4 regions of the Cellvibrio sp. genome follow, and region 3 is predicted to be linked to each of the others. Evidence: predicted binding sites of a transcription regulator. Region 3 holds the regulator's gene; each other region holds the start of a gene.

Evidence for each region. Region 3 encodes sigma-54, which starts transcription at its own class of promoters, with help from an activator protein. Its sites were predicted from a motif close to TGGCACANNNNTTGCNNT; they were not measured.
Region 1: the regulator sigma-54 is predicted to act here: its motif matches at 3,480-3,497, upstream of xdhA (xanthine dehydrogenase small subunit).
Region 2: the regulator sigma-54 is predicted to act here: its motif matches at 2,066-2,083, upstream of xdp1 (exosortase-dependent surface protein XDP1).
Region 4: the regulator sigma-54 is predicted to act here: its motif matches at 1,720-1,737, upstream of atzF (allophanate hydrolase).

What each region holds. Positions count from the first base shown of each region.
Region 1 covers NZ_JBRFPI010000151.1:525-9,099, forward strand. Annotated here, with positions in the region: gene ACWA6V_RS10855 (ABC transporter permease) at 1-693, opposite strand, end outside; gene ACWA6V_RS10860 (ABC transporter permease) at 728-1,810, opposite strand; gene ACWA6V_RS10865 (ABC transporter ATP-binding protein) at 1,800-3,359, opposite strand; gene xdhA (xanthine dehydrogenase small subunit) at 3,615-5,117, shown strand; gene xdhB (xanthine dehydrogenase molybdopterin binding subunit) at 5,110-7,494, shown strand; gene xdhC (xanthine dehydrogenase accessory protein XdhC) at 7,494-8,354, shown strand; gene uraD (2-oxo-4-hydroxy-4-carboxy-5-ureidoimidazoline decarboxylase) at 8,381-8,575, shown strand, end outside.
Region 2 covers NZ_JBRFPI010000128.1:243-9,474, reverse strand. Annotated here, with positions in the region: gene ACWA6V_RS09910 (phospholipid carrier-dependent glycosyltransferase) at 1-338, opposite strand, end outside; gene ACWA6V_RS09905 (ThuA domain-containing protein) at 375-1,148, opposite strand; gene xdp1 (exosortase-dependent surface protein XDP1) at 1,297-2,013, opposite strand; gene ACWA6V_RS09895 (hydrogen peroxide-inducible genes activator) at 2,534-3,496, shown strand; gene ACWA6V_RS09890 (tryptophan halogenase family protein) at 3,544-5,058, shown strand; gene ACWA6V_RS09885 (flagella assembly protein FlgT middle domain-containing protein) at 5,063-6,151, opposite strand; gene ACWA6V_RS09880 (hypothetical protein) at 6,286-6,741, shown strand; partial or broken gene gltB (glutamate synthase large subunit) at 6,991-9,232, shown strand, end outside.
Region 3 covers NZ_JBRFPI010000512.1:1-2,461, reverse strand. Annotated here, with positions in the region: partial or broken gene lptB (LPS export ABC transporter ATP-binding protein) at 1-395, shown strand, start outside; gene ACWA6V_RS20520 (RNA polymerase factor sigma-54) at 599-2,245, shown strand; partial or broken gene ACWA6V_RS20515 (HPF/RaiA family ribosome-associated protein) at 2,360-2,461, shown strand.
Region 4 covers NZ_JBRFPI010000098.1:1,957-12,133, forward strand. Annotated here, with positions in the region: gene ACWA6V_RS08295 (deoxyguanosinetriphosphate triphosphohydrolase) at 1-57, opposite strand, end outside; gene ACWA6V_RS08300 (Fic family protein) at 78-1,445, opposite strand; gene atzF (allophanate hydrolase) at 1,789-3,576, shown strand; gene uca (urea carboxylase) at 3,604-7,224, shown strand; gene ACWA6V_RS08315 (GntR family transcriptional regulator) at 7,354-8,067, shown strand; gene urtA (urea ABC transporter substrate-binding protein) at 8,256-9,551, shown strand; partial or broken gene ACWA6V_RS08325 (urea ABC transporter permease subunit UrtB) at 9,741-10,177, shown strand, end outside.

The sequences.
Region 1 (8,575 bases), on a different contig from region 3:
CACTAGCGCCAGCGCGATCCAACCGCGCCCGGCAGCAATTCCCTCTGACCACATAGGTGTGTAAGCCAGTGATAGATAGGCACCGGCCAAGCCCGCCATGGCTCCACCAAACATAACCGCGCAGTAGCGCACCACCAACACTTTATAACCCAGTGCGTGGGCCACTTCGGGGTTCTCGCCAACGGCGCGGATAATTAATCCCAAACGTGTGTAACGCATCACCACAAATACAGCGGCAAATAAAATAAATGAGAGATATACCAATAAGTCCTGCGCAAATAATGCCTGGCCGATGAGCGGGATATCGCTTAAAAACGGAATCGCAATTGGCGCAAAACCAGTAACGGTTTGGCCTACATAAGCGGCGCCAAGAAAAGCGCTTAAGCCTGTGCCGAAAATGGTGAGTGCAAGGCCGGTGGCGACCTGATTGGAAATTAAGGTGAGTGCGATAAACGCAAAAATTAGCGAAACCACAATGCCCGCAACAACTGCCGCGAGTACGCCCCAGCCTAAACTGCTACCGGCGTAAGCAGCGATAAATCCGCAGGCGGCGCCCACTAAAATCATGCCCTCTTGGCCGAGGTTTAATACCCCCGAACGCTCCGACATCATCGCCCCCAGTGCCACTAACAACAATGGCGTTCCAGTGCGCACCATGGCGAAGAGAATATTTTCGATCAAACCTATATCCATAAAATCTTACCTGTGTTCTTAATTTTATTGCGAATTATTGAGTGATAGCTGAGGTTTTAACGCTGCGCGAATTCGGCACCACGCGATAGCTGATCAACAAATCGCAGGCGAGCAAATAAAACAGCAGCATGCCCTGGAATAATCCGGTGATGGATTTTGGTAAACCCTGATCGATTTGCGCCATCTCGCCGCCGAGATAAGTCAGCCCTAATAAACAGCTCGCGAGTAAAATTCCAAGTGGATGCATGCGCCCCATAAACACCACAATAATCGCCGCGTAGCCATAACCGAGTGAGAGCGTGGGAATCAGTTGTCCGACCGGGCCATTGGTTTCAGAAATCGCCGCCACACCTGCCATTGCACCACTGAAACACAGCAATAACCAGATCAGGCTTTTGCTTTTAAAACCGGCAAAACGTGCAGCGTTGTGGTTCTCGCCCATTACGCGCAATTGAAAGCCGAGTAGCGTGCGCGTGAGCACAACCCAAATCACCACCAACATAAACAGAGCAATAAAAATGGCGATGCTTACGCGATAATCCTCAAATAACACCGGCAATAATGTCTGGCTCGCAAACAGCGCCGACTCGGGAAAATTAAGTCCGTCTGGATCTTTGAGTGGGCCGTGCACTGCCCAGAGCAATAAATTTACCGCGATATAATTGAGCATAATCGTGGTGAGAATTTCATTGGCGTTGAATCGTGTCAGTAGAAGCGCCGCAATTGCCGCCCAAGCCATACCGGCGAGTGCACCGCTGGCGATAATCACCGGCAGTACCCAAAAGCCTTCGCTCTCTGCCAGTTGTAATGTCACCGCTCCACCAATTAGTGCACCAAAAACAAATTGGCCTTCCGCGCCTATGTTCCAAATTTTTGCTTTGAAGCAGAGCGTTAAACCAATCGCGCAGAGTAATAGCGGTGTGACTTTTACCGCGAGTTCAGAAAGCCCGTAGAGATCGCTAATCGGCGCGATAAAAAACGTGTACAGGCTACCGAGCGGTGGGCGGCCGAGTAATGCAAATAATAATGCGCCGGAGATGAGTGTTAATAAGAGCGCGAGCAGTGGCGATAAATACACCATCAGTTGCGAATCTTGCAGGCGTTTTTCAATTCGCATGGGCAACCTCCGCTGCTGTTGTGCCTATAGAGGGATTGCCAAAATTACCGGTCATCCATTGGCCGAGTTGTGCGAGCGGAACCTGAGCCTTGGGTGCGAGCGGTGATAAGCGTCCGCCGCACAATGCGCCGAGCCGATCAGCCAATAAATAGAGTTCGTCGAGATCTTCGCTGATCACCAAAATCGCTGTGCCTTTGTCGCGCAGTTTAATCAGCTCCTGATGGATTAAATTGGCCGCGCCTACATCAACCCCCCAAGTGGGATGAAAACAGACTAACACCTTTGGATTGTGCAAATTCTCGCGGCCGATAATAAATTTTTGCAAGTTACCACCGGAGAGACTTTTGGCGCTGGCCTCGGCGCTTGTTGCTTTGACTTTGTAAGTTGAGATGATCTCGGCAGCGCGCGCTTTTATTGCGGGCCAATTCAGCCAGCCGAATTTTCCGGTTTGGTTGATATAACTGGTTAACAAATTATTTTCGGTCAGACTCATATTGCCGAGAGCGCCGCGCCCGATACGGTCAGCGGGGACAACACCTAGCCCCATATTGCGCCGCTCCTGCACACTGGTATTGCCAATATCTTTTCCGTGAAAAATTAAACTGCCGCTATCGCTGCCCAGCTCGCCATTAATTAAATCCACCAATTCATCTTGCCCGTTACCGGCAACCCCAGCGAGGCCGAGAATTTCGCCCGCATGTAATTGCAATTCAATATCCTGCAAGTGAATAGCAAAGGCATCGCGCGGTTTTACTTCAATCTTATCGAGTGCGAGCAGGCATTCACCGGCGTTGCCAGCGGGCATGGTGTCTTGTAATTCCAATTCATCGCCGAGCATCAAGCGCGCCATTTCGCCAGGGCTGGTGTCGCGGGGAATACAGGTGCCCGTCACCTTGCCGCCGCGCAGTATGGTGGCCTTATCGCAGAGTGCATTCACTTCGTGCAATTTGTGCGAGATAAATAAAATGCTGCACCCTTTGTGCGCGAGTTTTTTTAATACCTCGATCAGCTGCGCTACCTCGGGGGGAGTGAGTACGGCGGTGGGCTCATCGAGAATTAAAAGTTGGATGTCTTGCAACAGGCAGCGAATAATTTCTACGCGCTGCTGTTCACCGACCGACAGGCTGTGTACGAGGCGGTCAGGATTTATCGCGAGGCCGTATTCATCGCCCACCGCAAGAATGCGTGCGCGCAGTAAATCGAGCGTGCCGTATTCTGCAGGCGTTAAATAGAGCGCGATATTTTCGGTCACTGTTAATGTTTCAAATAACGAGAAGTGCTGGAACACCATGCCCATGCCGAGTTGGCGAGCGTGAGCCGGGCCGGTGATGTTGACCTCGCGATCATTCCAGGTCATTTGCCCGGAATCGGGTTTTACTACACCGTAGATCATTTTCATCAGCGTACTTTTACCCGCGCCGTTTTCCCCCAGCAGCGCATGAATTTCCCCTGGCGCTACTTGCAGGCTCACCGCGTCATTCGCGATGCAGCCCGGATAGGCTTTGGTGAGGGAAAGCAATTCAAGGCGCATGGCCTTTTTTTCAGACATAAACCAACTCGCTCATAAACCTGACTATCTGGACAAAAAGATAGACTGGTTTGAGCAAATTGCATGCCAGCGCCGGTGAAATACCTGCCTTGGCAAAAAACTCATAAAAAATTGTCTATCTGGCCAGACTTTTGCTTTGTGTGATGGCGAGAGGATACAGAGAAGAGGCAGAACAAACGGTGTAGCTGAAATCGGCTATAACCATTTAAAGGTTTTGCGTCTTGCATCATGGGGCAATTTGTTGGAGGAAAGTCTGTGCGGTTGGTGGTGAACAATGTTCCAGTTGAGTTGGCGGAGGCAGCGGCAGATCTGACGCTGTTGCAGTATCTTCGTAGCCAGCAAAATTTGATGGGCACCAAAGAGGGCTGCGCCTCGGGTGATTGCGGCGCCTGCACGGTATTGGTTGGCCGCCAGAGCGCAAATACTATGGCTTACAGCGCGGTCAACGCCTGTATCTGCCCACTCGGCAGCCTGCAGGATTGCCATATTGTGACGGTAGAAGGTTTGGCTGCAGCGCCGCAAGAAATGCATCCTGTGCAGACGGCGATGGTGGAATGCCACGGTTCCCAGTGCGGTTTTTGTACGCCCGGTTTTGTTGTGTCGCTCGCGGGACTGCAATTGGCGGGCGGCGCGGATTTGGCCGAGGCTGATATTGCGGTGCAACGTGCAGCGGTGATTGATGCAATCTCGGGCAATTTGTGTCGCTGTACGGGTTATCGCCCGATTATCGATGCCGGCCTGTCCGTCCTTAAAAAACCTGCCCAAGTGGCCAGTTTTGTGCAAAATTGGGTGCCCCATGCACCTTTAGCGGGCATGAATGGCGAGCCTGCCAAGACTTGCAGCAGAAACTTGTCCGATGGCGCCAGCGATTATTGGCAGCCACATACCGAAGCGGCACTACAGCATTTGCTGGTTGAATATCCGCAGGCGCGCCTTGTTGCCGGTGGAACCGATTTGATGCTGGAAGTTACCCAGCAATACAAATCACTTCCGCAACTGATTGACCTTAACCGCATTGAAAGTCTTTGTGCAGTCCAGATCAATAATGATGAGATTGTTTTAGGGGCGGCGGCGAATTACAGCGCAATGGAAAAAGCGCTGGTTGATCACTCGCCAGAATTTGTTGCATTGCTCGCACGTTTGGGGTCGCGCCAAATTCGCAATCGCGGGACTCTCGGCGGAAATATTTGTAACGCCTCGCCGATTGCCGATGCTCCGCCTTATCTATTGGTGATGGATGCCGAGCTGGAAATAGTTGATAGCGCTGGTAATGCCCGCCGTGAATTGCTGACGAATTTTTATCGCGACTACAAAAAAACAACTTTAGTTGAGGGCGAATATCTTCCGCGTATTCGCATTGCACGCGCGCAACTTTCGCAGCCACTGAAATTATTCAAAATCACCAAGCGCTATGAAGACGATATTTCGGCAGTGATGGGTGCATTTTGTTGGAGTGGACAAACGTCTAACAAATTTAAAATTGCCTTTGGTGGCATGGCGGCGATTCCCAAGCGTGCCAGCATTACCGAACAATTTTTGAGTAACACTAGCTGGTATGTTGCTGGCGATGTCGATGAAGAGATTCTTGCGCAAGCCTGTGATTTGTTGCGCAGCGAATTCTCACCGCTGAGTGATGTGCGTGCCAGCGCTGCTTACCGCATGGCCATGGCCTGCAATCTGCTCAAAAAAGCTTGTTACGAATTTGCGGCTGAAGCCTCGGGTAAATCGATTGAAGAGAGGCTGTTTAACCATGCGTAGAATTGTTGTTAATTCGGAATTGTCGCCCGCAACTAATAAGAGCAATGCTGCCGGTGGTGTTGGTCATTCCATCGCGCACGAATCCGCACACAAACATGTACAAGGTGCGGCGGAATATGTGGATGATTTACCGCTTATACCAGGCACTTTATTTGTTGCCACCGGCCAATCCAGTAAACCCCATGCGCGTATTCGTGCGCTGGATTTGTCTGCCGTTAAATCTGCGCCCGGTGTGATCGATGTGATTGTGCAAAGTGATATCCCCGGAAAAATTGATGTCGCACCTGTGTATTCCGGTGATCCACTGCTCGCAGGTGATTTGGTGGAATTTATCGGCCAGCCAATTTTTGCAGTTGCTGCCACGAGTTTTGCAGCAGCGCAGCGCGCCGCACTCCTGGCAAAAATTGATTACGAAGAGTTGCCTGCACAATTAACGGTAGAAGATTCACTCGCCGCACAAAGTTTTGTATTGCCTCAGCACCAATTACTGCTCGGTGACCCGGATGTGCATATTGAATCTGCTGCACATCAATTAAGCGGCGAAATATATGTGCGCGGGCAAGAGCATTTTTATCTCGAAGGCCAAATTAGTGAAGCGCGCTTGACTGAAGATGGTGGTATTCATGTGGTGAGTTCGTCACAACATCCCACAGAACTGCAAAAATTAGTTGCTGAAGTGTTGGCGATTCCATTTCATTTGGTGGTCGCTGAAGTTCGCCGCATGGGCGGGGGATTTGGTGGCAAAGAGAGCCAGGCGGCGCCGCTTGCATGTATCGCTGCATTATTTGCGCTGCGCAATCGCCGCCCGGTGCGCTACCGCATGCCGCGCCGCGATGACATGATCCAAACCGGTAAACGCCACGACTTTTTAAATCGCTGGCGCGCGGGTTTCAATAGCGAGGGGAAATTACTCGGCGTCGATATGTTGCTCGCTGGCAAGTGCGGGTTCTCACCGGATTTGTCGGAAGGTATTGTTGATCGCGCCATGTTCCATGCAGACAATGCCTACTTTTTAAATAACGCGCGCATTCTCGGTTTGCGCTGCAAAACCCACACTGTTTCCAACACCGCCTTTCGCGGATTTGGCGGCCCAAAAGGCATGATGGCAATTGAAACCCTGTTGGAAGATATAGCGCGCAAACTTGGCAAGGACCCGCTTGATGTACGCAAAGCCAACCTCTACCAACCGGGTGCGGATGAAACGCCTTACGGACAAAAAATCGAGCAACATGTATTGCCGGTATTAATTGAGCGCTTGGAAAAAAGTTCTGACTATCGCGCTCGCCGCATCGCCATTACCGAATTTAATAACACTCATCGTACACTGAAAAAAGGCATTGCCTTAACACCGGTGAAGTTTGGTATTTCCTTTACTGCCAAGCATCTCAACCAAGCCGGTGCGCTATTGCAAATTTATACCGACGGCAGTTTGCTGATTAACCACGGCGGTACGGAAATGGGGCAGGGACTCTATACCAAAATCCAGCAAATTGTTGCCAGTGCGTTTGGTGTAAGTGTGCATCGCGTCATGGTGTCATCGACACGTACGGATAAAGTGCCCAACACTTCACCCACAGCGGCGTCATCGGGTACTGATTTAAATGGGATGGCGGCCAAAGATGCCTGCGACAAAATCAAAGCCGATTTAATGGCGTTTGCGTGTGAGCATTTTCAAATCACGGCGGAACAAATCCAATTTAACAATGATGTGGTTGTGCTCGGTGAACAGGAGTTGGCTTTTCCTGCATTTATCAAGCTCGCCTATCTCAATCGCGTTGCGCTGTCGGCAACGGGGCACTATCGCACACCCAAAATTTTCTATGACCGCGCCACCGCCAAAGGTCAGCCGTTTTTATATTTCGCCAATGGTGCAGCAGTGTCTGAAGTGACGCTCGATTGTTTGACGGGTGAATATAAAGTTGAACGTGTGGATATTTTGCATGACGTAGGTAAATCATTAAATCCGGCGATTGATATAGGCCAGATTGAAGGTGGTTTTATCCAGGGTATGGGTTGGCTGACCACAGAAGAATTATTGTGGGATGAAAAAGGCCGCATTATTTCCAATAGCCCTGCAAATTATAAAATTCCTACGGCGTTTGACGTGCCGGACATTTTTAATGTGGAATTATTTGATGAGCCGAACTTGGAAAACACCATTCATTTATCCAAAGCGGTGGGTGAACCGCCGTTGATGTTGGCGATCTCGGTGTGGGCGGCGCTGCGCGATGCCTGCAGCAGTACGACTAATTATCAATTCAGCCCGCGTCTGGATACACCCGCAACACCCGAGCGGATTTATTGGGCACTGCAAGACTGTGTTGCGTTTAATCAAGGTGGCGAATCAAAAACGTCAGTAACAAGAGGTGCAATCTAATGGCAATCCTCAACTGGTCATCGGCAATCCAACACTGCCAACAACGTGGCAACGGTTATGTGATCGCCACCATTATTAACACTCAGGGTTCAACACCGCGCGATGGCGGCAGCAAAATGGTGATCACCACCGATGCTACTTATGACACCATCGGCGGCGGCCAGCTGGAGTTTTTATTGGTGCAACAGGCGCGTGAACTGCTGACGCAAAATAAAACCTGCCAGATATTAAAACCTATTCCACTCGCGGCAGAAGCGGCGCAATGTTGTGGTGGCAATGTGACGGTAATGCTTGAAGCCTTTGCGGCCTGCAGTTGGCAGATCGCACTTTTTGGTGCCGGGCATGTATGCCAATCGCTGGTGACTATTCTTGCGGGGCTGCCGTGCCAGGTTCGGGTTATCGATAATCGCCCGGAATTAATGACCAATAGTTTGCCAGCGAATTGCCGCTACGAATTTTATGCCGATCCCACCGAAGCAATTGCGCACTTACCGGATGATGCCTGGGTAATTATTTTTACCCACGATCACGCCTTGGATTATGCACTGTGCAAAACATTGTTATCCGATCAGCGCTGGGCCTACGCAGGCATGATTGGTTCGCAGACCAAAGCGCTGCGTTTTCGCAAACGTTTGGTGGATGCCGGATTTGCAGCCCAAGCAATCGAAAAAATCTACAGCCCGATTGGTCTGCCTGAAGTAAAAGGAAAAATGCCGATGGAAGTGGCGGTATCCATAGCGGCGCAATTGCAAAGCTTGTATTACCAGCGTGTGCCAGTGCAGTCAGGGCACTCAACTTCATGGCGCGACATTAAAACGATTATGCAAGTGCAAAAGACAACGGGAATCTTGTGTGAATAGAGTGCGATTTTTAAAAGGATTGAATGATGACGCTAACTGAATTTAACGCCTTACCAAAAGAAGACGCTATGGCGGCGCTCTACGGTTGTTGCCATTGCCAATCCTGGGCAAAACATGTGGCTGAACGGCGCCCCTTTGCTAATTTGGAAAAACTATTGACTACTGCCAATTGTTTTTGGACGGGTGTGGAGGAAAAGGAAATTCTTGAGGCTTTTTCCGGC
Region 2 (9,232 bases), on a different contig from region 3:
GATGGCCAGCGGAAACCTTTGTAGGTCATTTCGGGTGGTGCGTTGTCGCCGGTTAGATAGTCGGTTTCCAACAGTTTGGATTTGTTGACATTCTCGTTGCCGCCAAACAGCACTTCGCCAGCTGCCATCAGCAATTTGCCAAGTGGTGGATGTGGTTCCATATACATCACACCATCAACATATTTTTGTGCGTTGGGCACGTGATAGTTTTCATCCCAAAACATCGCTTGTGGAGTGCCGTAATAGGGGAAGTAAATACCCAGTGAAATCACCAAAATAACGGCGGGATAAATAAATCGTGCGTAGGTCTTTAAGACGTTCTTTAAGGAATTATTCATGATGTCTGTTGTTATGTTTGATGTTGTTGTAAGGAATTATTTTTTGCGCAAACCTTTACCGGTTGCCGCCCAATAAAGTCCACCATAGATATGCTCCAGAAACAGTGCATCGCTGTAGGTGGCGGGCATGTGCCCAAGTGCGGTGTAAAACGCGCGGCCGCCATCGTAATCGTGATACCAGGCGATGGGGTGGAACTTGCCCATACCTTCACCTTTTTTGGTGCCCCAATCGGTTACTGGATTAAAGGTTTGCTCATCCACGGCCAAAATATAATTCAGTCCTTTAATACGCTCTGCGCCAAATTCATACCATTCATCCGTCCATAAAAAACGATCGGGCATGCGTTCAACACCAGGGAATTTGCGATTGGTAACGGTAAGTTCAGCGGTTTGAATTTCTGGGTGTATGTGGAACGTGCGGCCCACCATTTTGGTGTACCAGTCCCAATCGTATTCGGTGTCGGATGCGCTGTGAACGCCAACGAAGCCTTTGCCCGAGCGAATGAAGCGCTCCATCGCCGCTTGCTGTTCATCGTTGAGAATATCGCCGGTGGTTAACAGGAAAATGACAGCTTGGTATTTTTTGAGTTTTTCATCATTAAAAATGCTGGCATCTTCATGCCAATCAACGCTGAAGTGGTGGCGCACGGCAAGTTCTCGTATTGCAGTGACACCTTCGTTGACGGATTCGTGGTGCCAACCGTTGGTTTTGGTAAAGAGCAATACGTTGAATTGCTGTGCCTGTGCGCTAAAGGCAGTACAGAAAAGGGCGCAGGTCAGTGCAAGGGATAAGGCGATTTGTCTACGCATACTATTGTCTCGCTAGTGGATTGTTATTGTTGTCCCTGATGTCTTCTTATCTTTTTTAAGCCGGCCCATCATAAGCGATACAAATTTATAGGCAATAAAAAAGGGCGCTGATAGCGCCCTTTTTGGAACAGTATCTTAGCTGTGAGAACTATGCAGCGCGACGTCGTGCAAAACACACACCTGCCAAGCCTAACATCAATAAAATCAGGGAGCCTGATTCAGTCACTTCAACGGCTTCAAAAGTAATGGCTTTTAATTTGAAATAGTCATCCTTTTTGGTCAATCCATTGCCTGTGCCAAAAGCCGTGTTGTAAGCGCCGACCAACCAGTATTGAGATGTCACATCTGCTGTGTTAACCGCAAAGGAGCCGTTGCCATTGCGGTTGTAGTTGCCCACAACGCTCCAGCCGTTGTTCAGAAGGTTGGCCCAGTTGCTGCCTAAGCCATTGAGGTTACCTACAAAAGGGGTTGCACCTGTGTAAGCCAGCAGGGATACATCGGCGTCGTTTTGATGCCAACCAATATTCAGACCGCTAAGATCAACAACCTTGGTAAAGGAAAACAGAAGGGCGTCGTAGTCGCCGCTCCCGTTATCCACAGCGTGGTGGGGGTTGTTGGCATTTTCAACACCTATTCCCGAGTTGTTCCATCTGCCGATTACATCTTGTGCAATGGCTTTGTTACCGGTGGATTTATTTGACCAGCCGGTTACAGCGACGTCGGCTTCAGATGAAGTGTAGTTGAATGACCAAACATAACCTGCAGTATTTGGTGCCAGATTGACAGTAACTGGTACGGCAAATGCGCTCATGACAAAGCCGGTGCTCAGTGCTAGTCCTGCAATAAGCGATTTAATGGATAACATGATGGGTAGTCCGTTAAGTAGAGTGATTGAGTGGGTACAGCTAGACGCCAAAAGAGCACTTTTTGTGCCACGCTGACTAAGATACTGATTTTGTTGTGATGCAGGTTTAGTCTTAGGTGGCAATTTAGGTGCATGTGATAAAAATTTCGACATATTTTGGTGCCTTTTTCTGTGCCAGGGATCGATCCCTTCGCACACTTATGAGGACACTTTTCATTTCTGTGGGTGACAGGATTTTCTGGAGTTCGGGCATCAACAGGCCGAACAGCCCTGGGGCAAGGGTCACCCCGGCGTCTTCTCACTGACAACTTGGGGTTGGTGAAGATTTTTTGTCCAATCCAGCCCGCCAAGCGGCAAGGGTGTGAATATCTGAAGGAAAACGCAGCGGAAAATGAGGCAGTGATGCGGGCAATTGGAATGCCATAGAATTTGGCTATAGTCTTTTGGGAAGGGCGTGTAGCTTTACCTTAGGCGATGCAAACGGGCACACTGGGCGCCATCAAATTGAATTGAGTTTTTCATGACCCTGACTGAGTTGCGCTACATCGTCATACTTTCGGAAGAGCAGCATTTCGGGCGCACGGCCGAGCGCTGCCATGTGAGTCAGCCGACCCTCAGTATCGCGGTGCGCAAGCTGGAGGAGGAGCTGGGGGTGGAGCTGTTTGAGCGCACTAAGACCAAGGTCCAGCCGACCGTATTGGGTGAAAAAATTGTCGCCCAGGCGCGCTTGCTACTGGCTCATACGGCTACCATCAAAGCGCTCGCGGATGCCGGTAAAGACCAGCTCAATAGCCCTTTGGCGCTGGGAGCGATTTTTACCATGGGGCCTTATCTCCTTCCGCAACTTATTCCCCATTTGCAAAAGCAAGCGCCCAATATGCCGCTCTTTGTGCAGGAGGATTACACCGCTAACCTGCGCAAAAAACTGCGTGATGGCGACCTGGATGTCATCCTGGTGTCGCTGCCGTTTAGCGAATCCGATGTGGTGACCCAGGAGTTGTTTGATGAGCCGTTTGTGGTGGTGATGCCGCAGGCACATCCCTTGGCGCGCAAGACGGAAATCGCACCGGCCGACATCTCCCGCGCAGAGCTACTGCTGCTCGGTGACGGCCACTGCCTGCGCGAGCAGGTGTTGCTGCTCAACCCTGACTGGCGGGAACCGGACGAAAGCCAGCACAAGCGTTACGCGGCCGAAGGCAGTAGCCTTGAAACCCTGCGCTATATGGTGGCTGCGGGATTGGGGTTGAGTATATTGCCGCGCTCGGCGGCGGAGGCTGGTTTGTGTGCGGCGCATCGCTTGGTTGCCCGGCCACTTGTGGGCGGCCAGCGCAAATTAGCCTTGGCTTGGCGCGCGAGTTTCCCGCGCCACAAGGCAATTGATGTGCTGCGCAAGTCGATCCAATCCTGTAGCGGTGCCTACTGGAATTTTACGACCGAGCCGGATGCGCTTGAGCAGACTATGCTGCCCTTAGCGAACTGGTAAGGGAAGCGCGGGTAATTATTGGAACGTTTTCGGTTATGAATACAAGCATGAACCCACTCAAAAAAATCGTCATCCTCGGTGGCGGCACCTCCGGTTGGATCGCAGCCTCCATGCTTGCTGCGCATCTCAAGCGCGAGCTGTGTGAGATCGAATTGGTGGAGTCGGAAGAGATAGGTTCTATCGGGGTGGGTGAATCCACTATTCCGCCGGTGGTGCGTCTGATTACCAGCTTGGGGATCGATGAAGAGGAATTTATCCGCGAGACCCAGGCCTGTTACAAGTTGGGTATTAAATTCGTCGATTGGAAGGTGAAAAACCAATCCTATTTCCATCCTTACGGCGCGCTCGGCAAACGTATTGGCTCGCAGGATTTTTACCAGTGCTGGCTCAAGGCGACCATGGAGGGTGAGCAATACAACCTGCAGGATTTCTCGCCCTGTGCGGTGATGGCGGCCCAGGAGCGTTTTTTTCCGCCAGCACAGGCGATGAACACGCCGATTGGCGGCGCCGGTTATGCGGTGCATCTGGATGCAAAATTAGTGGCGGCCTATTTGCGCCGCTATGCTGAAGCGCGCGGAGTTATCCGCAGTGAGGGCAACTGCGTCAATGTGTTGCGTAAAGAAAATGGATTTATCGAGGCGCTGGAGTTATCTGGCGGGCGCAAAATCGACGGCGATTTTTTTATCGATTGTTCGGGCTTTAAAGCCTTGTTAATTGAAAAAGCTCTCGGTGTTGGTTTTGAAGATTGGTCGAATTATTTGCCCTGCGACCGCGCCATAGTCGTTAAAACCCAGGTCGCCGGCTCGCGCATGCCCTACACCACAGCGACCGCGCGTAAAGCAGGCTGGGCGTGGCGCATTCCGCTGCGCAACGGCACCGGCCATGGCTATGTGTATTCGAGTAAATTTTGTAGCGATGCCGAGGCCAAAACTACCTTGCTGAAAAATCTTGATGCGCCGCGTATTAATGATCCGCGTGCGATTAGTTTTAATACAGGAAGGCGCAAGGAATTTTGGAAAGGCAATTGCTTGGCGTTGGGTTTGTCGGGTGGATTTATTGAACCGCTTGAATCTACAGCGATTCATTTAATTGCACGCGGAATGGATTTCTTTTTGCGCTTTTTCCCCGATGCCGATTGTGAACCGAGTTTGCAACGTGAATACAATCGCCGTATGGGGGCTGACTTTGAAGAAGTGCGCGATTTTATCGTGCTGCACTACTGCGCCACCGAGCGCGACGACAGCGATTTTTGGCGCTGGTGCAAAACCATGGAGTTGCCCGAATCGCTGCGCGAGCGCATCGATTTATTTAAAGGTCACGGTATTTTGCGTGAAGACAACGATGAGCTGTTTCGCAGTACCAGCTGGCAATCGGTCTTTGAGGGCATGGGAATTCGTCCGCAAAAATACAGCCCGCGTGTCGATAACCTCGACTTTGGCCAGATCAACGAAACTCTGAAATTAGCGCGTTCTGCGATTTTTAATATGGTGAAAAGTTTGCCCTCGCACGATGCCTATTTGCAGGAGCACTACGGTGCTGATACAGAAATAACCAAGTCGTAATGGATTATTCGCTCGCCGCCAGATAGCTGCCGTTTAAATAGCTGCCACCTTCCACTATTGCAATGCTATGTGTTGGGTATACCTCGCTCAGATGCAGGCGCGTTTCGCGTTTTACCAGTCGGGTGTCGCTAACCTGATACTCGTTATTGGAGCCCACCATAATCACCTGATACAAGCTAAGGTTGTCGCCCGCATGCAGGCCATTATTAGCGCCGCCGTGCAGTAACACTTGAGTCTGCCCGGGGGCGCTATCAATCGCGGCCATAAAGGGCTGGCAGTGAATGACCTGTGCCAGCTCGGTGCTGATCTTATTGGCTAATGACTTGATTCGTTTCCCGTAGTGGGTTTTGGCAAAAGCGGGCGAGCTAAAACCGATTGGTTGGCGCTGGTTCCATATACCATTGGTCGAGTAGCTTTTGTTGAGCAGTAACTCACCAGTAAAGCCGTCGCGTAGTTGCACCTCCAAACTCATAATCCGTGTGCGCTGGTCAAACATTTTGATGTGGGTGAGGTCGTAGAACCCGTTGGCAAATTGGCGGTATAAGCTGGGGTTGTAGGTGGTGTCTGGCGCCAGCATGGACATGTCGATAATTGTCCCGCTCAGCACAAATTGGGTGCGCATCTGGCGCGCAATTTTTTGCGCTTGCTGCTTGAGTTGGGTTTCGCTCAGATCAGCTTGTGCAAACCCCCAAGGCATTACTGCCGGGCCTGTAGAGTGGTATTTCTGACGCAACTGCGCGCGGATAAGTTCAGGTAGCCCGGATTCGGCTGCGAAGAGGTTGCCCGCATTGGCTGTATGTGGCGAGCTGCGCAGGAATTGGGTGATGGCCAGCGCTTTGGATAGGTTGTCGTGACTGCGGCTTTGGTCGGGGCACTGGCCTCTGGCGAGGTATTGGGTTGAGGGCTTGCTCGCAGGGGTTGTCGGTAATTCGCTGGTACCCACTACAACACCGCTATCCCCCGGGGTGGATTGGGGTTTGTAGGCGATATCATCCGGTACAATCGAGTTACCCAATACAGATGAACTCAGGCTGATAATGCAGGTCAACAGCAGACTGTTTATCCGCTGGGGCAGTGCGTGTAGCGAACCCATGGCAGGCTCCGGCGTGATGCGCGTATAGTGTGGATGATAAACGTGGGCTATCACCAATGTGTCGGCTCCTGGCAAAAATTCTTTAATCCCCCCCCAACGCACGTAAATTGTTAAACCGATCACAGGGCAAATAGATGGGCAAAGTTGTTATCTTCACCTTGTTGGTGAGCATGATTATTGGATGCAGTTCCACGGGGCGCAGCTATGTCGAAACTGAAATGGCCGAGACCCTTGAGGTGGAGATACTTCCCAATACTTCCAAGATGTTTACCTATCGCTTGCGCTGGCCAGAGGAGAGAATCCCGAGTCATATACGAGTTGCGCGCGGTGGCGCCAATCCAGGGCAGGAATTTGCCAAGGGTGGCGTCGACGTGGGGCGCGGTACCTATGAGCGGCTGCTGGAAAATACCGCTTATGTGATCGAGCAGGCAGGTTATTGCCGCGACGGTTTTTTTGAGTTGGACCGTAGCATCTCGCGCTATCACTTGTGGGTGCGCGGCGAGTGTAAAGACAGCGCTACTGCGGCAGATCAGCACGCCTTTGGTGCCAAGCAAGTCCTGACGCCAGAGCACTGGCGTAAATCGCCCTAGTGGCTGGCGCAATATAAACCTGCCGACTGGCTGTTTTTTGCGCTGGTCTGGCTCACAATCCTACATTTAATGCTCCCGCAGTTGTCTTGCTAATGCCCCTCCAAGCGGGTAATATCCTGCGCCCATTTGCCTAGCCTCTGGATACCAGGGGCTTTTTTGTCTGGGATGTGATTTGGCGCGGCTTTCGCATGAGCTTTGCTCTTGATCCATACGTATCCCTTGATAGTGTTTTTTGTTGAGAATCAGCCTATGACCACTGGCCTCTACCAGATAGACGAGTTCAAAGATAACTGCGGTTTTGGTTTGATTGCCCATTTAAAGGGCAAGACCAGCCATCGTCTGCTTACTACGGCGATTGAAGCCCTGACTTGCATGACCCACCGCGGTGGCATCAATGCAGATGGTAAAACTGGCGACGGTTGTGGCTTGTTGATCCAAAAGCCGGATGTTTTTTTGCGCGCTGTTGCAAAAGAAGCTTGCGGCGTAGAGCTGACCTCTGTTTACGGTGTGGGAGCGATCATGCTCAGCCCGGATGCTGCTGTTGCTGACAAGGCGCGTGAAGTTATGGCGGAAGAATTGACCGCTCAAGGCCTGATTGTTGCTGGCTGGCGTGAGGTGCCGGTTGATCCGACCTGCCTTGGCCCAATCGCCATGCGTTCTCTGCCGGCGTTTAATCATTTGTTCGTAAATAACCCCGACCTCAGTATTGAGGAAATGAACTCCAAGTTGTTTATGGCGCGTCGCAAGGCTGAAATCCGCCTGCAAGACGACAAAACGTTCTATGTGTGCAGCCTGAGTACCGGTATTCTCTCCTACAAAGGGTTGATGATGCCGGTTGACTTGCCGCGTTTCTTTTCCGATTTGGCTGATGAGCGCCTGGAGACAGCAATCTGCGTATTCCACCAGCGCTTTTCTACCAATACCTCGCCGCGCTGGCCATTGGCTCAGCCATTTCGTATGCTCGCACACAACGGCGAGATCAACACCATTGTGGGTAACCGCAACTGGGCGGTGGCGCGTACCCCTAAATTTGTGACGCCGCTGTTGCCTGATCTGGGTACCGTGACGCCGCTGGTAAACCGCACCGGTTCCGACTCCTCCAGCCTTGATAACATGCTGGAAATCTTGACGCTTGGCGGTATGGAATTGCATCGCGCGATCCGTATGCTGGTGCCGCCTGCATGGCAGAACGTGGAAAATATGGATCCGGATCTGCGCGCGTTCTATGAATACAACTCCATGCATATTGAGCCTTGGGATGGCCCCGCTGGCTTGGTAATTACCGATGGTCGTTACGCGGTATGTACCCTCGACCGCAACGGTCTGCGCCCATCGCGCTGGGTTATCACCAAAGACGATATGATCACCGTGGCCTCGGAAGTGGGCGTGTACGCCTATGATCCAGCTGACGTAGTCGCCAAAGGCCGCCTTGGCCCAGGCCAGATAATGTCGATCGATACCGCTACCGGCACATTGCACAACACGCAGGATATCGATAACCAGTTGAAGTCGACCCAGCCCTATAAAAAGTGGCTGAAAGAGCGCGCCTTGCGCATCGAATCAACGCTCAATACAGATGCCAAAGAAAATGGCATCGAAGGCATCGCCCTCAAGGCCAACATGAAAATGTTCCAGGTGAGCTTTGAAGAGCGCGATCAGTTGCTGCGTCCGCTCGCTGAAGGTGGCCAGGAAGCTGTTGGTTCTATGGGTGACGATACCCCTATGGCTGTGCTGTCACGTCAACAGCGTTCACTCTATGACTATTTTCGTCAGCAGTTTGCGCAGGTCACCAACCCGCCCATCGACCCGCTGCGCGAAGCGATTGTGATGTCGCTGGAAACTTGCCTTGGTCGTGAATTGCCTGTCTACGACGAGTTGCCCGAGCATGCCGACCGCGTGATTCTCAGCTCGCCGGTGCTTTCGCCCGAGAAATTCCGCGGTTTGATGAATTTAAATCGCCCCGGTTACGAAGTGGCGAAATTCTCGCTCTATTACAACGCCGAAGAAACCAACCTTAAAGCTGCCCTGACCAAGCTGTGTGCTGATGTGGCTGCTGCGGTTAAGTCAGGCAAGGTGCTGATGGTGTTGAGCGATTACGGCTTTGAAAAAGGCCTGCTGCCAATCCCTGCGCTGCTGGCGGTAGGTGCTGTTAACCAGCATTTGACCAATGTCGGCCTGCGTTGCGACGCGAATCTGATTGTAGAAACCGGCAGCGCCCGCGATCCTCACCAGATTGCTGCCCTTATCGCCTATGGTGCAACAGCGGTCTATCCGTTCCTGAGCTACTACGTGCTCAATGACTTGATTGAAACTGGCGAATTGCTGAGCGATGTGGATACCGCCTACAAAAACTACCGCAAGGGCATCGATAAAGGCCTGCTGAAAATCCTGTCCAAGATGGGGATTTCAACGGTGACTTCTTATCGTAGCGCGCAGTTGTTTGAAGCGATTGGCTTGTCGGAAGAAGTGGTCTCCATGTGCTTCGAGAGCA
Region 3 (2,461 bases):
GAACCCAGCGCCAGGAAAAGCTCGAATCGTTGCTTAATGAATTCCATATCACCCACATTCGCGACAGCCTGGGGATGGCACTTTCAGGCGGTGAACGCCGCCGGGTAGAAATCGCCCGTGCGCTGGCCACCGACCCTAAATTTATCCTTCTCGATGAGCCCTTTGCCGGTGTTGACCCTATTTCAGTCAACGACATCAAAGAAATTGTGCGCCATCTTAAAGACCGTGGTATCGGCGTGCTGATAACCGACCACAACGTGCGGGAAACGCTCGATATCTGTGAGACCGCCTATATCGTTAGCGAAGGGCACATTATTGCCGAGGGCGATGCCGAAACCGTACTCAGCAACAGCAAGGTACGCGAAGTCTATTTAGGCGAGCATTTCCGGCTGTAAAGATGGCTAAACCCGTCACCTCCGGTGTTACCAACCGCCCGTCAGCAACACCTTAGGCAACACACAAACAACTTGACAAGTAACATTATTTGATCATTAGGCATAAAGCTTGCTTAAGCTTATTGCTTGCGCGCCAAACCCTGACTAAACTCCACCTATCTGATGTTTTCCATCCTGCGTTATAAGGGTTTGTCGTTCACATAATGAAGCAATCTCTCCAACTCAAACTCGGTCAGCAGCTGACCATGACTCCGCAATTGCAACAGGCCATCCGCCTCTTGCAATTATCGACGTTAGACCTGCAGCAAGAAATACAGGAAGCGCTTGAATCCAACCCCATGCTGGAAGTGGAAGAAAGCTTCGATAGTCCCAGCAGCACCAATGATTACGAAGGGAGCGAACTGGATAAAGCGGATTACACCCGCCAATTGGAGATAGCCGCTGAAGCTGGCACTGACCACGGCACCGACTTTACCGCGAGCGAAAATTTCTCCTCCAGCACAGCCGACAACTACAGCGAAACCAATAGCTATTCCGAAGGCGGTGAAAGCTTCGGTGAAGGTGAAAGTGAAAGTTTTGGCGATAGCGATGTATACGGCGAAGGTGATGGCTTTAGTGCTGACAGCGGCGACTGGAGCGATTCCATCCCCAGCGACCTCCCGGTCGATACCAGTTGGGATGATGTTTACCAATCGTCCTCCAGCAGCAGCTCCAGCAACTACGACAACGAAGACAATGATTTTGAAAGTCGCCGCGCCGCAACTGATTCGCTCTATGACCATTTGATGTGGCAGTTAAACCTGACGCCCATGTCGGATCGCGACCGCGTACTGGCGATGGCAATTATCGATGCGGTGGAACCGAGCGGCATGCTGTCCATCACCATCGAAGAAATTTTTGAAGGTATGCGCGGCGATTTTGAAGAACTGGAACTCGACGAAGTTGAAGCAGTGCAGCACCGCTTGCAACAATTCGACCCTTGCGGTGTATGCAGTCAAAATCTATCTGAATGCCTGTTAGTGCAACTACAGCAATTTGATCCGAAAACACCGTTTTTGGAATCGGCAAAATTAATTGCCAAGCAATATTTGCCAGTGCTCGGCAGCCGCGATTATCGCCAGCTGATGCGCCGCACCAAATTGAAAGAAGCTGAATTAAGCCAGGCAGTGGCATTAATCCAAAGTTTGAATCCCCGCCCGGGGGATATGATCGCCAACGGCGATACCGAATATGTCGTACCTGATGTATTCGTTGAAAAGCGTGATGGCCGCTGGATAGTGGAACTCAATCCGGATATTGCGCCGCGCCTGCGCATCAATTCCGACTACGCCTCCATGGTGAAACGCGCCGACTCCAGCACCGACAACACCTTCCTTAAAGATAATTTGCAGGAAGCGCGCTGGTTCTTGAAAAGTTTGCAGAGCCGCAATGAAACCCTGCTGAAAGTGGCGAGTTGTATTGTGGAAAAACAGCGCGGCTTTTTGGATTACGGCCCCGAGGCGATGAAACCCCTGGTGCTACACGATATCGCCGAAATTGTGGAGATGCACGAATCTACAATTTCACGTGTGACCACACAAAAATACATGCATACCCCGCAGGGTATTTTTGAACTGAAATATTTTTTCTCCAGCCATGTCAGCACCGACAGCGGCGGCGAATGTTCATCAACTGCGATTCGCGCAATCATCAAAAAATTGGTGAGCGCCGAGAACCCGAAAAAACCGCTCAGCGATAGCAAGATTACCGATCTGCTAGCCGAGCAGGGGATTCAAGTGGCGCGCCGCACCATCGCCAAATACCGTGAATCACTCAATATTCCACCGTCGAATGAACGCAAAACTATTTAGCTATTTAATTGTATTAGTTGTAGTACCAATAAAGTTCGGATCAAAAAAATTCATGGATGTAATGCGAGGTTGTGCCAGCCGCAACCGTTTTGTTTCTAGCGAGAGGAAGTATCTATGCAAATAAATATCAGCGGTCGCCATGTAGAAGTTACCGATTCCATGAGAGAGTATGTAACCAGCAAAGTAGAACGTTTAACGCACCACCACGACCGCATC
Region 4 (10,177 bases), on a different contig from region 3:
TGCTGTGCGATTACCCAAGCGGTCAGCGCAGAGTAGTTGTTTCCAATTCATGGCCATACATACATCCCTAACAGTGTTTAAGAGATCCAGTTTTTCTGGATATCTTGTTTATCACGCAATGAATAAATCCACTCTTTGCCGTCTTTTTGTTTATCAAAGAGATTTAGTTCAACTAAACCATTTAATACGGTGGCGGCGGTGTTGTAAGAACAATTCAGTTTTTCTTCGATATACCTTGCGGTAAAAATTGTATTCGGACTACTTTTGGCGACTTGAAAAACCACTTTTTGCTTTTCACTCAGTTTTCCATAAATGCCTGCGTTAAATAACCACGCATTAAATGATGCAATATTCTCAACCGATTTTTGGCAGTGTGCTTTAAACGCAGCAACAGCACGCATAATCACCGAGCATTGATAATCGATAAAGTATGTCATATCCATTTCGTCGGTTTCGGTATACAAATACGATTTTCCATATTGTGTCGCAGCATCTTTCAAAAGATTACTGATCGATATATAACGGAATGCACCGTAATCCTTCTTGAACATAAACCAGTAAAACAACGCCCTGGCAACCCTGCCATTTCCATCATTGAATGGGTGCTCATAACCTATTACAAAGTGAATGCATATCGCCTTTACAAGTGGATGAATATAGCTCTGGCTTTCTATTTCATCATGATCGGTATTCATCCAGTCACACAGTGATTGCAAACGGTCCTCAAGCCCTGTTAACGGAGGTGGTTGATGCACTATGTTTCCATCTCGATCTTCAACAACCACATTATCAGTCACACGAAAAGCACCGGGAGCGTACTTTTCATCATCGATACCCGTTACCCCAATAGAATGTAAATCTCTTATTAGATCAGTAGTTAATGGTAATGATCGCTTATCCCATACAAACTGCATCATTTTAAAATTGCCAACAATCATTCTCTCGTCAATACTGCGTGGCTCACGTTTACGCTTGATCATCTCCTTTGCAATTAAGGTAGTTGTGGCTGCACCTTCTAGCTGACTACTACTGATTGCCTCATCTTCAAATAAATCTTCCAGCATGTAAGAAATGTTCTGCTCTTCGCCTACTTTTCTGTTTGCCCATTCCAACGCTGCAGTGGTAGTAGACTGATCAACTAACGTTTTAGTTTTCTGCAATATTGAGGTAGAAAAATAGCTGCTTTTTTCCAAAGAGCTGCCCGTTACATCCAAAGAGTGACGCGATGATCGCCTGGACTCCTTGACATACGCCCAGGCTAAATTCACACCCAAAGCTTGAGGTACGCGATGCCTAAACTCATCAAAAGGTAAATACCGCCCCTTTTCATCAACTGGCACTGCATACGATAAGATTTTCAACATTTCATTTTTATCATCCAAGCCCTCCCATGCCTTTTTCCAAAGACTAGGAATGTCTAATTCCGCTGGTGGCCGCTTAATCATCTCAACTAATCTCAAAAACCAACAATATTGAGATGAACTATAGATTACTCGTACCCATATCTCAATATTTATAAAAATTGAGATATGCAGATAAGAACCACTCGCACCAATTTAGCTCCCATCTAAAATTCGCACGCACAACTTCAGCGCATAAAAATCCCTGCAAAACCCAACCATAATCATCCCCGTTTCCGTTTTTATACGTCATTTAACTCATTGAATAACAAGGTTTTTGTGCTTGTAGCACGAGGGCATTCAACGAGCCAATTTCACTTGGCACAGTTTCTGCTGAATACAAACTTGTATCCAAGATTGTATTTAAGATTTGACTGCGGGAACGATAATGATGCAAACAACAGGCTGGACGATTAATGAGTGGCTGAACGCTTACCGCAGCGAAGGCTTGGTAGCGCGCGCTGCGCTGCAAGATCTGCGCGCGCAACTCAAAGCAGATGACACAGCCTGGATTTATATCGTTTCAGCTACCGAATTAGATGCTCAGCTCGGTGCATTGGAAAACCTGGGCAACCCCGGCGACCTGCCGCTCTACGGCGTACCCTTCGCGGTAAAAGACAATATCGATGTCGCAGGCATTCCCACTACCGCCGCCTGCCCTGCATTCACATACATTCCCGAGGTTGATGCCACTGCAGTAGCGCGCCTTAAACGAGCCGGTGCGATTGTGCTCGGCAAAACCAATCTTGACCAATTTGCCACAGGTTTGGTTGGCACTCGCTCTCCCTACGGCGCTGTACCCAATTCTTTTAAACCCGATTATGTTTCAGGTGGTTCAAGTTCAGGTTCCGCAACAACTGTCGCGCATGGACTTGTGCCATTCAGTTTGGGCACAGACACCGCAGGCTCCGGTCGCGTACCCGCAGGCTTCAACAATATCGTCGGATTAAAACCTACCAAAGGCCGTTTTAGCACCACCGGTGTTGTACCTGCCTGCCGCAGCCTCGATTGTGTTTCTGTTTTTGCGCTCATCGTGGACGATGCAGAAACCGTGGCCAGTGTGATGGAAGGATTTGATCCTACCGATGGCTACTCACGCGTTGCGCCTGCTGCTGCAACCTATTTTTCCAGTAAGCCGCGCTTTGGTATCCCCGCATCACCCAATTGGTTTGGCGATACGCAAGCTGAAGCCGCTTGGTTGGAAACATTAGAAAATATTTCTGCTTTTGGTGCTGAGTTAGTCACCATCGATTTCACGCCGATGTTTACCCTCGCACAATTATTGTATGGCGGCCCCTGGGTTGCCGAGCGCCACGCAGCCATTGCCGAATTTATGCAAGAGCACGCCGCCGATATGAATGATGTTGTGCGTGGAATTGTTGAAAACGCGGTTAATTTTTCCGCGACTGATGCCTACCGCGCTGAGTATCGCCGCGCTGATCTCGCGCGCGAAATACAACTATTAATGAAAAATGTTGACGCGCTATTGGTGCCCACATCACCGCGTCATCCTACGATTACCGAAGTCAACGCCGATCCTGTTGTGGTGAATAGCCAACTCGGTACTTACACCAATTTTGTGAATCTCGCCGACTGCTCTGCCCTCGCACTGCCTGCCACCATGCGCGCGGATGGTTTGCCATTTGGTATCACGCTAATTGCGCCAGCATGGCAAGACGCCGCACTCGCCGCCTTCGGAAAAAAATGGCACAGCAGCGTTAATTTATCGCTGGGTGCTACTGCTAAACCAACACCGACACTCGCGCTAAAAAATACAGCACCGCAAGGTTATGTTCGCCTCGCTGTCGTCGGCGCACATTTAACCGGCATGCCACTCAATGTGCAGCTGCAAGAACGCAAGGCAATTTTTGTTGAGAGCACTTACACCGCAAGCAATTACCGTTTGTTCGCACTACCCAATACCACACCGCCCAAACCCGGTTTGATTCGCGCAGCGGAAGGTGCAGAAATTATTGTGGAATTGTGGGATGTACCCGTACAGCAGTTCGGCAGTTTTGTTGCATTAATTCCTGCGCCGCTGGGTATAGGTACATTGAGTTTGTACGATGGTCGCGAAGTAAAAGGTTTTATTTGTGAAGGCGCGGCCGTGAATGGCGCAACGGACATTACGCATTTGGGTGGATGGCGCACCTACATTAAATCACTACAAAAGTAATTTAAAAATTACAGTCGGAGAAGAATCATGTTGAAGACCGTACTTATCGCCAACCGCGGGGAAATCGCGGTACGCATTGCCAAGACCCTGAAAAAAATGGGCATCGAATCGGTTGCGGTATATTCCGATGCCGACCGCAACTCCGCGCATGTCACCGCCTGCGATAAAGCTATCTGCCTTGGTGGTAATACGGCCGCCGAAAGTTATTTGAAATCCGATTTAATTCTCGCTGCCGCAAAGGAAACGGGTGCTCAGGCAATTATTCCCGGTTACGGCTTTCTCTCTGAAAACGCCAAGTTTTGTGAGCAATGTGAAGCAGAAGGCATCGCATTTTGTGGCCCAACTCCCGCACAAATTCGCGAATTCGGTTTGAAACACACCTCGCGTGAAATTGCCGAAAAAGCTGGCGTGCCACTTACACCTGGAACAGGCTTGTTGGGTTCAATTGACGAAGCAGTCGCATCTGCCGCGCAGCTCGGCTATCCGGTGATGTTAAAAAGCACTGCCGGTGGCGGTGGTATCGGATTAACTCGCTGCAACAACGAAGCAGAATTAATTGCCGCCTATGAAAGCGTAAAACGTTTAGGGCAAAACTTTTTTAGCGATAGTGGTGTATTCCTCGAGCGTTTTGTCGATAACGCCCGTCATGTGGAAGTACAAATTTTTGGCGATGGCAAAGGCAATGTTCTCGCACTGGGTGAACGCGATTGCTCACTGCAACGCCGCAACCAAAAAGTGGTTGAAGAAACTCCCGCACCCAATTTGCCTGCTGCCACGCGCGATAAATTATTGGCCGCATCCAAAAGCTTGGGTGAAGCAGTTAATTATCGCTCAGCTGGCACTATTGAATATATTTACGATGCCGCGCGCGATGCGTTTTACTTTTTGGAAGTAAACACCCGCTTGCAAGTAGAGCACCCCATCACTGAAGCCTGTACCGGTGTCGATTTGGTTGAGTGGATGATCCTCACCGCAGCCGGTACTCCGCCAAAACTGGATATCGAAATCAATCCGAAAGGCGCCGCTATTGAAGTGCGTTTGTATGCCGAAGATCCAGTGCGCGATTTCCAACCATCGCCCGGCGTATTAACCGATGTACATTTTTCCGAATCAGCGCGTATTGACACCTGGGTTTCTACTGGAACAGAAGTATCGCCCTATTACGATCCGATGATCGCCAAAATTATTGTGTACGGTAAAGATCGCGCTGATGCCATTAGCAAAATGAAAACCGCGCTGAACGAAACCCGCGCAGCAGGTATCGCCACCAATCTGGATTACTTACGTCAAATTATCGCAACCGATTTTTTTGGCAGCGGTGATGTTGCCACCAATAAATTAGCCAGCTTTGAATATCAAGCGCCCGTTGTAGAAGTATTACAGCCAGGCACTTACACCAGCGTTCAGGATTATCCCGGCCGTGTCGGTTTGTGGAGCATTGGTGTTCCGCCCTCAGGTCCAATGGATGATTACGCATTCCGTTTAGCCAACCGTATTGTCGGCAACCATGAAAGTGCCGCCGCGCTGGAATACACCATCATCGGGCCAAAATTAAAATTCCATCGCGATGCAACCATCGCGCTGACGGGTGCAACATCACCCGCAAAAATTGATGGTGAATTAATTCCTTTCTGGCAACCGGTTGCCATTAAAGCCGGACAAATTCTGGAGATCGGTAAAGCTGACCAAGGTTGTCGCGGTTACCTCGCGGTGCGCAATGGTTTTGATGTACCAGTGTATTTAGGTAGCCGCTCTACTTTTGCACTCGGCCAATTTGGTGGCCACGCTGGTCGCACCTTGCGCGCCACCGATATGCTGCCGATCAGCAATCCGGCAATTGCCGCCTGCACTACTCCGGCACCGGTTTACGACGCTGCAGCAGCACCTGTTGAATTAATCCCGAGCTATCCAAGTGAATGGGAGATCGGTGTGCTTTACGGTCCACACGGCGCGCCAGATTTTTTCACTGAAGATGCGATTGACATGTTTTTTTCAACCGCATGGGAAGTGCACTACAACTCCAACCGTTTGGGCATTCGCCTGAATGGACCAAAGCCTACATGGACACGCAGTGACGGCGGTGAAGCCGGTCTGCACCCATCCAATATTCACGATACCGAATATGCGGTTGGCTCCATTAACTTCACCGGCGATATGCCAGTCATCCTCACCAAAGACGGCCCCAGCCTCGGTGGATTTGTTTGCCCGGTTACGATTGTAAAAGCGGAATTATGGAAGGTTGGCCAGGTAAAACCCGGCGATAAAATTCGCTTCAAACGGTTAAGTTTTGATGCAGCTCTGGCTCTGGAATTATCCATTGATCGTGCAATTGAAAACCTGAGTGTACAACCGGAAGTACTACTCGCGCCCATTGTTAAACCGGAAAACACCATTTCCGATTGTATCGTTGCCGCATTGCCACCGCAGGGTAGCCGCCCGTTGGTCAGTTATCGCCAGGCAGGCGACAAATATATCCTGCTCGAATATGGCGACAATATTCTTGAATTGAGTTTACGCCTGCGCGTGTACGCGTTGATGGAAGCATTAAAAGCATCACCGATTGAAGGCGTGATTGAATTGTCGCCCGGTGTGCGCTCCCTGCAAATTAATTACGACAGCCGCGTCATTCATCAACAGCAATTAATCAATCAATTATTGGTAATTGAAGAAACACTCGGCGATGCCCGCGACACCAAAGTACCGAGCCGCATTGTGTATATGCCGATGGCCTTTGAAGATTCGGCCACACTGGATGCAGTTTCACGCTATCGCCAATCCGTGCGCGATACAGCGCCCTGGTTGCCGAGCAACACTGAATTTATGCGTCGTATTAATGGCCTGGATTCCGTTGAGCAAGTAAAACAAATTCTGTTTGAAACCAGCTACATGGTGTTGGGTTTGGGCGATGTGTATCTCGGTGCACCTTGCGCAGTACCGGTTGACCCGCGTCATCGTTTGCTCACTTCCAAATATAATCCGGCGCGCACTTACACCGCCGAAGGCACGGTAGGAATCGGCGGCGTATATATGTGTATTTACGGTATGGATTCTCCCGGCGGTTACCAGCTTGTAGGGCGGACACTGCCGATCTGGAATAAATTCCTCAAAAACCCGATCTTCAAAGATGGCGAACCCTGGTTATTAAAATTCTTTGACCGCGTGCGCTATTACGAAGTAACTGAAGAAGAATTAACGGCACAGCGCGAAGCATTCCGCGAAGGCCGTTTAAGCCTGCGTATTGAAGAAGATTATTTTAGCCTCGCTGAACACGAACAATTCCTGCACGACAATGCCGCGAGCATTGCTGAATTTAAAACCAAACAACAAGCCGCTTTCACCAAAGAAGTTGCGCTCTGGCAAGCCGATGAAGAAAAGCAAGTTGATGCAGCATTACAAGCAAAAGTATCGACTGGCCCGATTGACGTTGACGGCCATGCCGTTACCGCCGATATCAGCGGCAACATTTGGAAACTGTTGGTTGAGCCAGGCCAATTAGTAGAAGTAGATCAACCACTGTTAATTGTGGAAGCGATGAAAATGGAATTTTCGGTATATGCCGATCGCGCTGCAAAAATTGGTTCGATTCATTGCGAGCCAGGCAAACAAGTAAATGCAGGCGATTTGTTGCTGGTGCTTGAGGAGGATTAACCCGGGCCTTTTATTAATTCAACCCCTCCCAACCTCCCCCTTGTCAGGGGGAGGAACTGAAGGAGGCACTGATCAGTCCCTCCCTATTTTTAAGGGGGAGGTTAGGAGGGGGAAAAAAAGGTAGCGAGTATGAAATTAGTCAAACACGACAAAACCAAAAAAAAAGCCGATGAACCGCGCACCAATTTAACGGAGCGTATTTATCAAACAATTAAAGACGATATTTTTTCATTTCGCTTATTGCCCGGCGACCGGTTTAGCGAAAATGAAATCGCCGAGCGTGTGGCAGCAAGCCGTACCCCGGTACGTGAAGCGCTAGCGCGCCTGCAACGCGAAGGTTTTGTCGATGTTTCCTTTCGCAGCGGCTGGCAGGTCAAACCTTTTGACTTTAAACAATTTGAACAGCTTTACGATGTACGCATCGTACTGGAACTGGCAGCAGTTAAAAAATTATGCGAAATGGAACCAGCGCCACCGCTGGAAGATTTAAAACGAATCTGGCTAGTAAAACCGGAAGACCGTTTGGAAGATGGCCCAACCGTCTGTGCATTGGATGAACGCTTTCACGAACAATTGATTGAAGCCACCGGCAACACTGAAATGGCACGCATCCATCACGATATTACTGAGCGCTTGCGCATTATTCGCCGGATCGATTTCACCCAGCGCAACCGCATTGAAGCGACCTACGATGAGCACGCCAAAATCCTGCGCACAATTATTGAACGGCGCGCAGAGGATGTAAAAAGTTATTTAAAAACGCATATCGAAGCGAGTAAAGCCGAAGTGCGGAAAATTACACTGCACATGCTCTATGAAGCACAGCAGCAGAACCCGGATTAATTGCGACACTTTTAAAAATAGAGTGACAACATTTTTTATGCCTGAAGCACATAAAAAATGATTAAGGAAGAAAAATCTGTCACCCACGATTAGCGTTAACAGCGTTACCGGAAAATGGTGTTTATACAAACAACATAGCACCAAAGTTAAAACCACTGAGTCATTAAAACCATCTAGGAGAAAGACCCATGAAGCTGAAGAAGATAGCAAAACATGTCGGGGCACTCGGTATCGCCTGCGGCCTGACCATCGCATCGTTTAGCGCTGCTGCCGCTGACACCATTAAAGTGGGTGTACTCCACTCACTGTCTGGCACTATGGCAATTTCAGAAACCACCCTGAAAGACACCATGCTGATGTTGATCGAAGAGCAAAACAAAAAAGGTGGTTTGCTCGGTAAAAAATTGGAAGCCGTTGTGGTTGACCCAGCGTCAAACTGGCCATTGTTTGCCGAAAAAACCCGTGAATTGTTAACCAAGGATAAAGTCGCAGCAATCTTCGGTTGCTGGACCTCTGTTTCGCGCAAATCAGTATTGCCAGTAATTGAAGAATTAAACGGCGTGCTTTTTTATCCCGTGCAATACGAAGGTGAAGAATCTTCACGCAACGTGTTCTACACAGGTGCTGCACCAAACCAACAAGCAATCCCTGCTGTTGATTACCTGATGAAAGAAATGAAAGTGAAGCGCTGGGTATTGGCTGGTACTGACTATGTTTATCCACGTACCACCAACAAAATTTTGGAAGCCTATTTGAAATCCAAAGGTGTTGCGCAAGAAGACATCATGATCAACTACACCCCATTTGGTCATTCCGATTGGCAAAACATTGTGTCTGATATCAAGCGTTTTGGTTCAGCGGGCAAAAAGACTGCCGTAGTGTCTACCATCAACGGTGATGCGAACGTACCTTTCTACCGTGAACTCGGCAACCAAAAAGTCACTGCAGAAGATATTCCGGTTGTTGCTTTCTCTGTAGGTGAAGAAGAACTTTCCGGTATCGATACCAAGCCACTGGTAGGTCACCTTGCTGCATGGAACTACTTCATGAGCGAAGACAATCCAGCTAACGCTGCTTTCATCAAGCAATGGAAAGCCTTCATCAAAAATCCAAAACGCGTAACCAACGACCCAATGGAAGCACACTACATTGGTTTCAACATGTGGGTTAAAGCCGTTGAGAAAGCCGGTACTACTGATACTGACAAAGTGGTTGATGCCATCATCGGTGTTGAAGCACCTAACCTGACTGGCGGTGTAAGCAAAATGTTGCCGAACCACCACATCACCAAACCCGTATTGATTGGCGAAATCCAGGAAGACGGTCAATTCCTTACCGTTTCACAAACCGACGGTTTGGTTCCAGGTGACGCATGGTCTGATTTCCTTGATGGTTCAAAAGATCTTGAATCAGATTGGATTAAATTGAAATGCGGTAATTACAACACCAAAACCAAAAAATGCTTAGGTGCTGCAGCGCAGTAATAGCGGCATACAACTCGCTCCCAAGCTGAACTTGGGAGCGAGTTGCTCTCACCACAGATTCGTTTGAAAAAAGATTAATAGAAAGATCACCTAAAAATTAAAAAAGCCTTACCAAAAAAATTATTTTCAATTTGCTTTTACAGAGACAAGATTATGCGAAATCCAATGCAGCTATTTGGAAGATGGCAAGTGCAGTTGATACTAGTATTATCACTTTGCTGCGCAGCGTCGGTTTTTGCGCAAGACGCGGCCACACCAGCCAACATCGCAGAAACTACCAGCGACGCTACGCCAACAGAAATATCTGCCATTGCAGAACCTGAATTCGACACCCTCGTCAAAGCCTTAACCCAAGGCAGTTTACCCAAGCGCGCACAAACCGCTAAAAAATTGGGCAAGCTCGATGACCCACGCGTTGCAGGTGTCATTGCCGCGTTGCAACAGGGTAGCCTCTATGCCGAAAAATCCAGTGACCCAGTTGTCGCTGTCGTTGATAAATCTGGCAATTATGTGAACGCGATCAGCGGCGAAAAAATTGCTCCTGATGCCACCGAATCACTCAAACGTGTGCCCATCAACAACACCATGCGCACCCAACTACGCACGGTGCTGGCCGCGTTAAACTT